Linked DNA regions of Amycolatopsis sp. NBC_01480. The protein of the gene in region 1 interacts with the protein of each later gene in a pairwise test. Links are inferred from orthologs where the notes say so. Each region holds a gene or a part of one and is shown on either strand. Other genes may lie near its edges. The genes, in order: OG371_RS12905 and dnaE.

Region 1 (3,297 bases):
GAAGGAGATCAACCAGAGCGTCCCGGCCGGGCGCGGCGAGATGAAGCCGTGCAACACCACCGGCACGTCGACGAACGCCGGTTACACCGAGCACGCGTTCAACTTCGATGTGGCCAACCAGGTCGGGAAAGCCTTGTCCGCCAAAGGGATCAAGGTCATCTACACCCGATCCGACGATTCCGGCGTCGGCCCGTGCGTCGACCGCCGCGCCGAAATCGGCAACGCCGCGAACGCCGACGCGGTCGTCTCCATCCACGCGGACGGATCGACGTCGGCAGGCGCGCACGGCTTCCACGTGGCGTACTCGTCACCACCGCTGAACGCCGCCCAGGGCGCCCCGTCGACAACCTTGGCCCGAGCCCTCCGCGACGGCCTCCGCTCCGACGGCTTCACCACCTCGACCTACATCGGCACCGCAGGCCTGTCCCCCCGCTCCGACCTGGCCGGCCTCAACCTCTCGACCCGCCCGGCGGTTCTCGTGGAATGCGGCAACATGCGCAACGCCGCGGAGGCAGCGCAGATGTCCTCGGCCCCTGGTCGCGCCCAGTACGCCGCCGCGATCGCTGCTGGTATCGAGGCTTATCTGGGGTGACTCGTGAGTGTTCATGACGGTTAGAACCGTCACGAACACTCACGAGCTTTCAGTCCAGGGGGCGGGCGCCGAGGTGGTCGGAGAGCAGTTTGCGGGCGATCTCGTCCGGGTCCTGGTCCGCTGGGATGGGCGGCGGAGGCGGGGCGGGGCTCGCGTCCTCGGAGTAGATGTCGTCGTCGTCCTCGTCCGACGGCTCGGGCGGGAGCGGGATGTCCGGCTCGCTCGTGGCCACCTTCGGGCGGGACGGGGGCTCGGGCGCGGGCGTCGGGCGGGTCGGTTCCGCGGCGGGCGGACGTTCCACGGCCGGACGTTCTGCCGGAGCGGCCGGAGCATCAGCAGCAGGAGTGGCGGGGGCGGCGGCCGAACGTCGGGTGAATGAGCGTTCCGGGGCCGTCGCGGCCGGTTGGGCGGGCGTCGCGGCGTGGGGGGCGGCCGCGGCGGGCACCGCGCCGTGGACGCAGCGGACCTGCCACTCGCCGCCCAGCACGTCGGTCAGGGCGCCCGCGATCTTGCGCGTGTTGTCCTGGTCGCCGAGGCGGCGGGCGAGCGGCTCGGACTTGTGCGTCAACGTCACCGCCGAACCCTCGACCCCGACGACCGTCGCCTGCGTGAGCATGGCCTCGAGGCTGCGTCCGCCGGCGAACTTCCGCAGGGACGTCAACAGCTGTGGCCACACATTCCGGATCGCCGCGGCGTCGATTCCTCCCGAGGAAGCAGGCGGCGCTTCAACGGCCGGTTCAGTCGGCGCCGGCTCCGAAGGTGCTGGTGCGGTTACCTCCTGACGGGCAGGCGCAGCCTCGGCGGCAGGCGCAGTTTCCGACCGGGCCGGGGCGACGTCAGGACGAGCGGGCGCAGCCTCTGCACGAACCGGTGCAGCGTCAGGGCGAACAGGTGCAGCCTCGGCGCGAGCGGGAGCAGCCTCAGCGGGCGCGGCTTCCGGACGTGCCGGAGCGGCTTCCGAGCGATCCGCCCCAGCCGGACGTTGCGAAGGCCGTTGGTACGCGGGCGCCGCCGCCCCGCTGACGGGCGGCTCGACACCGGCGGCGCCACCACCGCCACTGACCGTCGCGCGGCGTTCCAGGCGTTCGATGCGGGCCAGCAGCGCCTTTTCGCCGTCCGTGACCGAGGGCAGCAGCATCCGCGCGCACAGCAGTTCCAGCACGAGCCGGGGCGACGTCGCGCCGCGCATCTCCAAGAGTCCACTGTGGACGATGTCGGCGTAGCGGGACAGCGTGCCGAGGCCGATGCGCTCGGCCTGCGCGCTCATCCGGTTCAGTTCTTCTTCCGGCGCCGCAACCAATCCGCGTTCGCCCGCCTCGGGCACGGAGCGCAGCATGACGAGGTCTCGCAGCCTGTCGAGCAGGTCGGTGGCGAAGCGGCGCGGGTCGTGGCCGGCGTCGGCGAGGCGCTCGACCGTGCCGAACACCGTGGCGGCGTCCTCGGCCGAGAGGGCGTCGACCATGTCGTCGATCAGCGCGACGTCGGTGACGCCCAGCAGCGAGACCGCGCGCGGATACGTGACGCCCTCGGGCCCGGCGCCGGCGAGCAGCTGGTCGAGCACCGACTGCGTGTCACGCGCCGAGCCGCCGCCCGCGCGGATCACCAGCGGGTACACGGCCGGCTCGACCTGGGCGCCCTCGGCGGCGACGTTGCGCTCCAGCAGCGCACGCATCGCACCCGGCGGGATGAGCCGGAACGGGTAGTGGTGCGTGCGCGAGCGGATGGTGGTGAGCACCTTGTCCGGCTCGGTCGTGGCGAAGATGAAGATCAGGTGTTCCGGCGGCTCTTCCACGATCTTCAGCAGGGCGTTGAAGCCCTGCGTGGTGACCATGTGCGCCTCGTCGATGATGAACACGCGGTAGCGGGACTCGGCGGGTGCGTAGAACGCTTTGTCGCGCAGCTCGCGGGCGTCGTCGACACCACCGTGGCTCGCGGCGTCCAGCTCCGTGACGTCCACGCTGCCCGGGCCTTCGGGCGCCAGCGCGCGGCAGGAGTTGCACTTGCCGCACGGGTCCGGGGTCGGCCCCTCCACGCAGTTCAGCGAGCGCGCCATGATGCGCGCGCTGGAGGTCTTGCCGCAGCCGCGCGGCCCCGAGAACAGGTACGCGTGGTTGATGCGGCCCGCCGCCAGCGCGGTCCGCAGCGGTTCGGTCACATGCTCCTGGCCGACAACCTCGGCGAAGGTCGCCGGACGGTACTTTCGGTACAGCGCGAGAGCCACGCAGCGAGACTACCGGCACCCCCCGACAACCTCGCCGGTGCCGGGTCCCCGCCCCGGCCGGCCCCTCGAAACGCGGCTGGTCAGCGTGGTCGGAACGGTCGCCCACACCCTGCCCCCGGCTGGCCTGCCCGGCTGGCCTGCGCGCCTGACCGATCCAGCCGGCCAGGCTGCCGACGACTCCACTTCGCCCCCGCCTCCACCGGACTTGTCCACAACCCCGCCGCCCTGTGGACAACCTCTTCGCGCACCTGATCCGGTCGGGGGGCGCCGGTAGAATGGGACTGGGGCAGCCCCCCGAGGTGTGGCGGGGGACGTCCATGGCGGGGGTGACTGCGCCGGGCCTAACTGCGACGCCCCCGACGGATCCGAAGCCCGGACAGACTCCGACCCGGCCAACCGACCCCCGACGAGTCGACCAACTGCCCCTCGAAGAGAGGAATCACCGGTGAGCCACGCCCGTTCGGCCCGCGGCCGCGCCCAGGAC
Region 2 (4,394 bases), 1.7 Mb from region 1 along the record:
TGGACGGCACGGGATGCCACAGCGGAGCCGCTTTCGGCGACCAGGGCGCGGCGTTGGCCGGAGACCCGAGTGCGACCGGCACGGCGACCGCGGCGACGGCCATCGTGCGGAGCGCGGTCCGGCGGGGGAACGCGCGGGAGAACGGGGAATCAGACATTTCGGTGTGTCCTTCCTGGCTGCGGTGCTCAGGGGGTACACATCGGCCGGCGGGTGGCACCGGCCTCGAACGGCCGGAACATCCGATGTCTTGCGCTACGACGGTAGGGGCGAGCGGCGGACCGTGTCAACGCGCCGGCCCGCTGACCGAGACCCGGCCGCGGGCCGGAAAGCGCGCCAGGAAGCCATTCTGAACAAGACGCCGGAGCGCTACCCAGGGCAGCGCCGGGTAACTTTGGGTGACAACCAGCGTGGTGTGAAGACAGCCGTCCGCGAGTCACTAACGTAGGGGTCCGCAGTGCCGGCGCCGCGAGTTCAGGGAGTAGTCAACCGTGTCCGATTCGTTCGTCCACCTGCATGTGCACACCGAATACTCCATGCTGGACGGCGCGGCCAAGGTCAAGCCCCTGCTCGCCGAGGCCGAGCGGCTGGAGATGCCGGCGATCGCGATGACCGACCACGGCACGATGTCCGCGGCGGCCGAGTTCTACCGGGTCGCGAAGAAGAGCCCGGTCAAGCCGATCATCGGGGTCGAGGCCTACCTGGCGCCGGAGAGCCGGTTCCACAAGAAGCCGGTGTTCTGGGGCCAGCGCAACCAGCGCGGGTCGGACGAGTTCGGTGAGGGCGGCGACGTCTCCGGTGCCGGCTCGTACACGCACATGACGATGTGGGCGCGCAATTCCCAGGGCTTGCGGAACCTGCTCCGGATGTCCTCGCTGGCGTCGTTCGAGGGCTACTACCGCAAGCCCCGGATGGACCGTGACCTGCTGGTCGAGCACCACGAGGGCATCATGGCCACCACCGGCTGCCCGTCCGGCGAGGTGCAGACGCGGCTGCGGCTGGGCCAGCGCGAGCAGGCGATCCAGGCCGCCTCGGACTACAAGGACCTGTTCGGCGCCGACAACTTCTTCCTCGAGCTGATGGACCACGGCCTGCCGATCGAGCGGTCGGTGCGCGACGGCCTGCTCGAGATCGGCCGGCTGCTGGATCTGAAGCCGGTGGCGACCAACGACTCGCACTACGTCACCCAGGACCAGGCCGAGGCGCACTCGGCGCTGCTGTGCGTGCAGGCGGGCAAGACCCTCAACGACCCCACCCGGTTCAAGTTCGACGGCGACGGCTACTACCTCAAGTCGGCCGAGGCGATGCGGGAGTACTGGGACAAGGAGGTCCCGGGCGCGGCGCAGAACACGCTGATGATCGCCGAGCGGGTCGAGTCCTACGCCGAGGTGTTCGACTTCAAAGATCGGATGCCCCGCTTCCCGGTGCCCGAGGGCAAGACCGAGGACGACCTGCTGCGCGACGAGGTGGAGAAGTTCGTCCCGAGCCGGTTCCCGGGCGGCCTGACCCAGGAGTACCAGGACCGGATCGACCGCGAGCTGGGCATCATGGCGAAGATGGGCTTCTCGGCCTACTTCCTCGTGGTCGGCGACCTGGTGCGGTGGGCGAAGAACGAGAAGATCCGGGTCGGCCCCGGCCGTGGCTCGGCCACCGGCTCGCTGGTCGCGTTCATCCTGCACATCACCGACCTGGACCCGATCGAGCACAGCCTGCTGTTCGAACGGTTCCTCAACCCCGAGCGCGTCAGCCCGCCCGACATCGACCTCGACTTCGACGACCGCCGCCGCGGCGAGGTCCTGCAGTACACGATCGAAAAGTGGGGCGCGGAGAACGTCGCCCAGGTGATCACCTTCGGCACGATCAAGACCAAGGCCGCGATCAAGGACTCGGCGCGGGTGCACTTCGGGCAGCCCGGCTTCTCCATCGCCGACCGGATCACCAAGGCCCTGCCCCCGCCCATCGCGGCGCAGGACATCCCGCTCTCGGGCATCTTCGACCCGCAGCACGAGCGGTACAAGGAAGCCACCGAAGTCCGCACGCTGACCGACACCGACCCCGAGGTCTCCCAGATCATGGGCACCGCGCGGGGCCTGGAAGGGCTGATCCGCAACGCCGGCGTGCACGCCTGCGCGGTCATCCTCTCGTCCGAGCCGCTGCTCGACGTGATCCCGCTGTGGCGGCGCGACGACGGCTCCACCATCACCGGCTTCGACTACCCCTCGTGTGAAGACATGGGGCTGCTGAAGATGGACTTCCTGGGCCTGTCGACCCTGACCATCATCGAGGACACCGTCCGCGCGGTGAAGGAGAACCACGGCCGGGACATCGACCTGGCCACCCTCGAGCTCGACGACAAGAAGACCTACGAGCTGCTGGCCCGCGGCGACACCCTCGGGGTGTTCCAGCTGGACGGCGCGGCCATGCGAAGCCTGCTGCGCGCGATGGCGCCCACGCACTTCGGTGACATCGCCGCGGTCCTCGCGCTGTACCGGCCAGGCCCGATGGCCGCGAACGCGCACACCGACTACGCCGAGCGCTCGAACGGACGGCAGCGGATCACCCCGATCCACCCCGAGCTGAAGGACGCGCTCGAGCCGATCCTCGGCGAGACCTACCACCTGCTGGTCTACCAAGAGCAGGTGATGGCGATCGCGCAGCAGCTCGCCGGCTACAGCCTCGGCGGCGCCGACCTGCTGCGCCGCGCGATGGGCAAGAAGAAGAAAGAGATCATCGAGAAGGAGTTCGAGCAGTTCCGCGCCGGCATGCTCGGCAAGGGCTTCTCCGAGCAGGCCTGCCAGACGCTCTGGGACGTCATGCTCCCGTTCGCCGGGTACGCGTTCAACAAGTCCCACACCGCCGGCTACGGGTTGGTGTCGTACTGGACCGCGTACCTCAAGGCCAACTACCCGGCCGAGTTCATGGCGGCCCAGCTGACCTCCAACGGTGACAACAAGGACAAGTCCGCGATCTACCTCGCGGAGTGCCGCCGGATGGGCATCAAGGTGCTCCCGCCGTGCGTCAACCAGTCGAACCTGCAGTTCCGCGCGATCGGCTCGGACATCCGCTTCGGCCTCGGCGCGGTCCGCAACGTCGGCGCGAACGTGGTCGACTCCATCGTCAAGACCCGCAAGGCCAAGGGCGAGTACACCTCGTTCAGCGACTTCCTGGACAAGTCGGAACTGGTGGCCTGCAACAAGCGGGTGCTGGAATCGCTGATCAAGGCCGGCGGCTTCGACTCCTTCGACACCACCCGGCTCTCGATGGTCAAGGTGCACGAGGACGCGGTCGAAGCGGTGGTGCCGCTCAAGCGCCAGGAAGCCATGGGGCAGTTCGACTTGTTCGGCTTCGGCGGCGAGGACGAGGGCGACGCGGAAGTCGCCGCCTCGTCGTCGCCGCTGGCCCACCTGAAGTTCGAGGACGAGGAGTACCCGCGCAAGCAGCTGCTCGCCTACGAGCGGGACATGCTCGGCCTGTACGTCTCGGCCCACCCGCTGGACGGCGCCGAGCGGATCCTGCGCCAGCACGCGCCGAAGCCGATCGCGCAGCTGATCGACGACGCGCCCAAGGAAGGCGAGGTCGTGCTGTCCGGCATGATCTCGGTGGTCGACCGCCGGGTGAACAAGAAGGGCGAGCCCTGGGCGATCGTCGCGGTCGAAGACCTCGACGCGTCCATGGAGGTGCTGTTCTTCGCCAAGTCCTACTCGATGTGGCAGGCCGAGCTGGTCCAGGACTCCGCCGTCGCGATCAAGGGCCGGGTGAACTGGCGCGACGACAAGATGTCGGTCTTCGGCGGCAACGTCATCACCCTGGACATCAGCGACGCCGAGCTGAACCCGTCCGACGGCCCGCCCCCGTTTGTCATCCGCGCGGACGCGGTCAAGCTCGACCGCGACGTCGTCGCCGAGCTGCGCGGCACCCTCACCGCCCACCGCGGTGACACGCCCGTCCACCTTGTCCTGGCGGGCAGCCGGGAAACCGTCTTCGTGCTGGACAACTACTCGGTGAACGCGACGGCCTCGCTGGCCGGCGAGCTGAAGGGGATCCGCGGCATCTCGATCGGCGCTTGAGCCGGTTACGAAGGGCTCCCCAGCCGTTTGACCAAGCGGAAACCGGCGTCGGCGAAGCCGGCGCGGGCGTAAAAACGCACCGCGCCGGCGTTGCGGTGATGGATGCCGGCGGCCAGGTACCGGATGCCCTGGCCGGTGGCCCATTGCTGCGCCGCGGCCAGTAGCGCCGCGCCCGCTCCGCCGCCGCGGGCGTCGCCCAGGACGACCGTGTGGATCTCCGCGGACGGCAACGGGCGCAGGATCTGGTGCTCCGGCGGGCTCGGGTGGCGCAGTACCTCGACCATGCCGAGGACCCGGCCGTCGGGGGTCTCGGCGACGAAAATGGCGTCC

The links.
Region 2: the proteins of OG371_RS12905 (region 1) and dnaE interact in binary tests that used the Escherichia coli proteins (3 or more experiments, as listed by UniProt). The link is inferred for Amycolatopsis sp. NBC_01480 from one-to-one orthologs.

The regions. Positions count from the first base shown.
Region 1 is NZ_CP109442.1:2,716,716-2,720,012, forward strand. Bases 228-3,218 are described here. They hold OG371_RS12905 (DNA polymerase III subunit gamma and tau), read right to left. Parts: upstream 2,814-3,218; coding sequence 642-2,813; downstream 228-641. Other genes in these bases: OG371_RS12900 (N-acetylmuramoyl-L-alanine amidase), read left to right, coding at 228-592. In the rest of the region: more of OG371_RS12900, read left to right, coding at 1-227; OG371_RS12910 (spermidine synthase), read left to right, coding at 3,259-3,297. UniProt on the Escherichia coli protein: Part of the beta sliding clamp loading complex, which hydrolyzes ATP to load the beta clamp onto primed DNA to form the DNA replication pre-initiation complex.
Region 2 is NZ_CP109442.1:1,025,105-1,029,498, forward strand. Bases 177-4,264 are described here. They hold dnaE (DNA polymerase III subunit alpha), read left to right. Parts: upstream 177-533; coding sequence 534-4,064; downstream 4,065-4,264. Other genes in these bases: OG371_RS04810 (GNAT family N-acetyltransferase), read right to left, coding at 4,070-4,264. Outside these bases: OG371_RS04800 (hypothetical protein), read right to left, coding at 1-157; more of OG371_RS04810, read right to left, coding at 4,265-4,394. UniProt on the Escherichia coli protein: DNA polymerase III is a complex, multichain enzyme responsible for most of the replicative synthesis in bacteria. This DNA polymerase also exhibits 3' to 5' exonuclease activity. The alpha chain is the DNA polymerase catalytic subunit.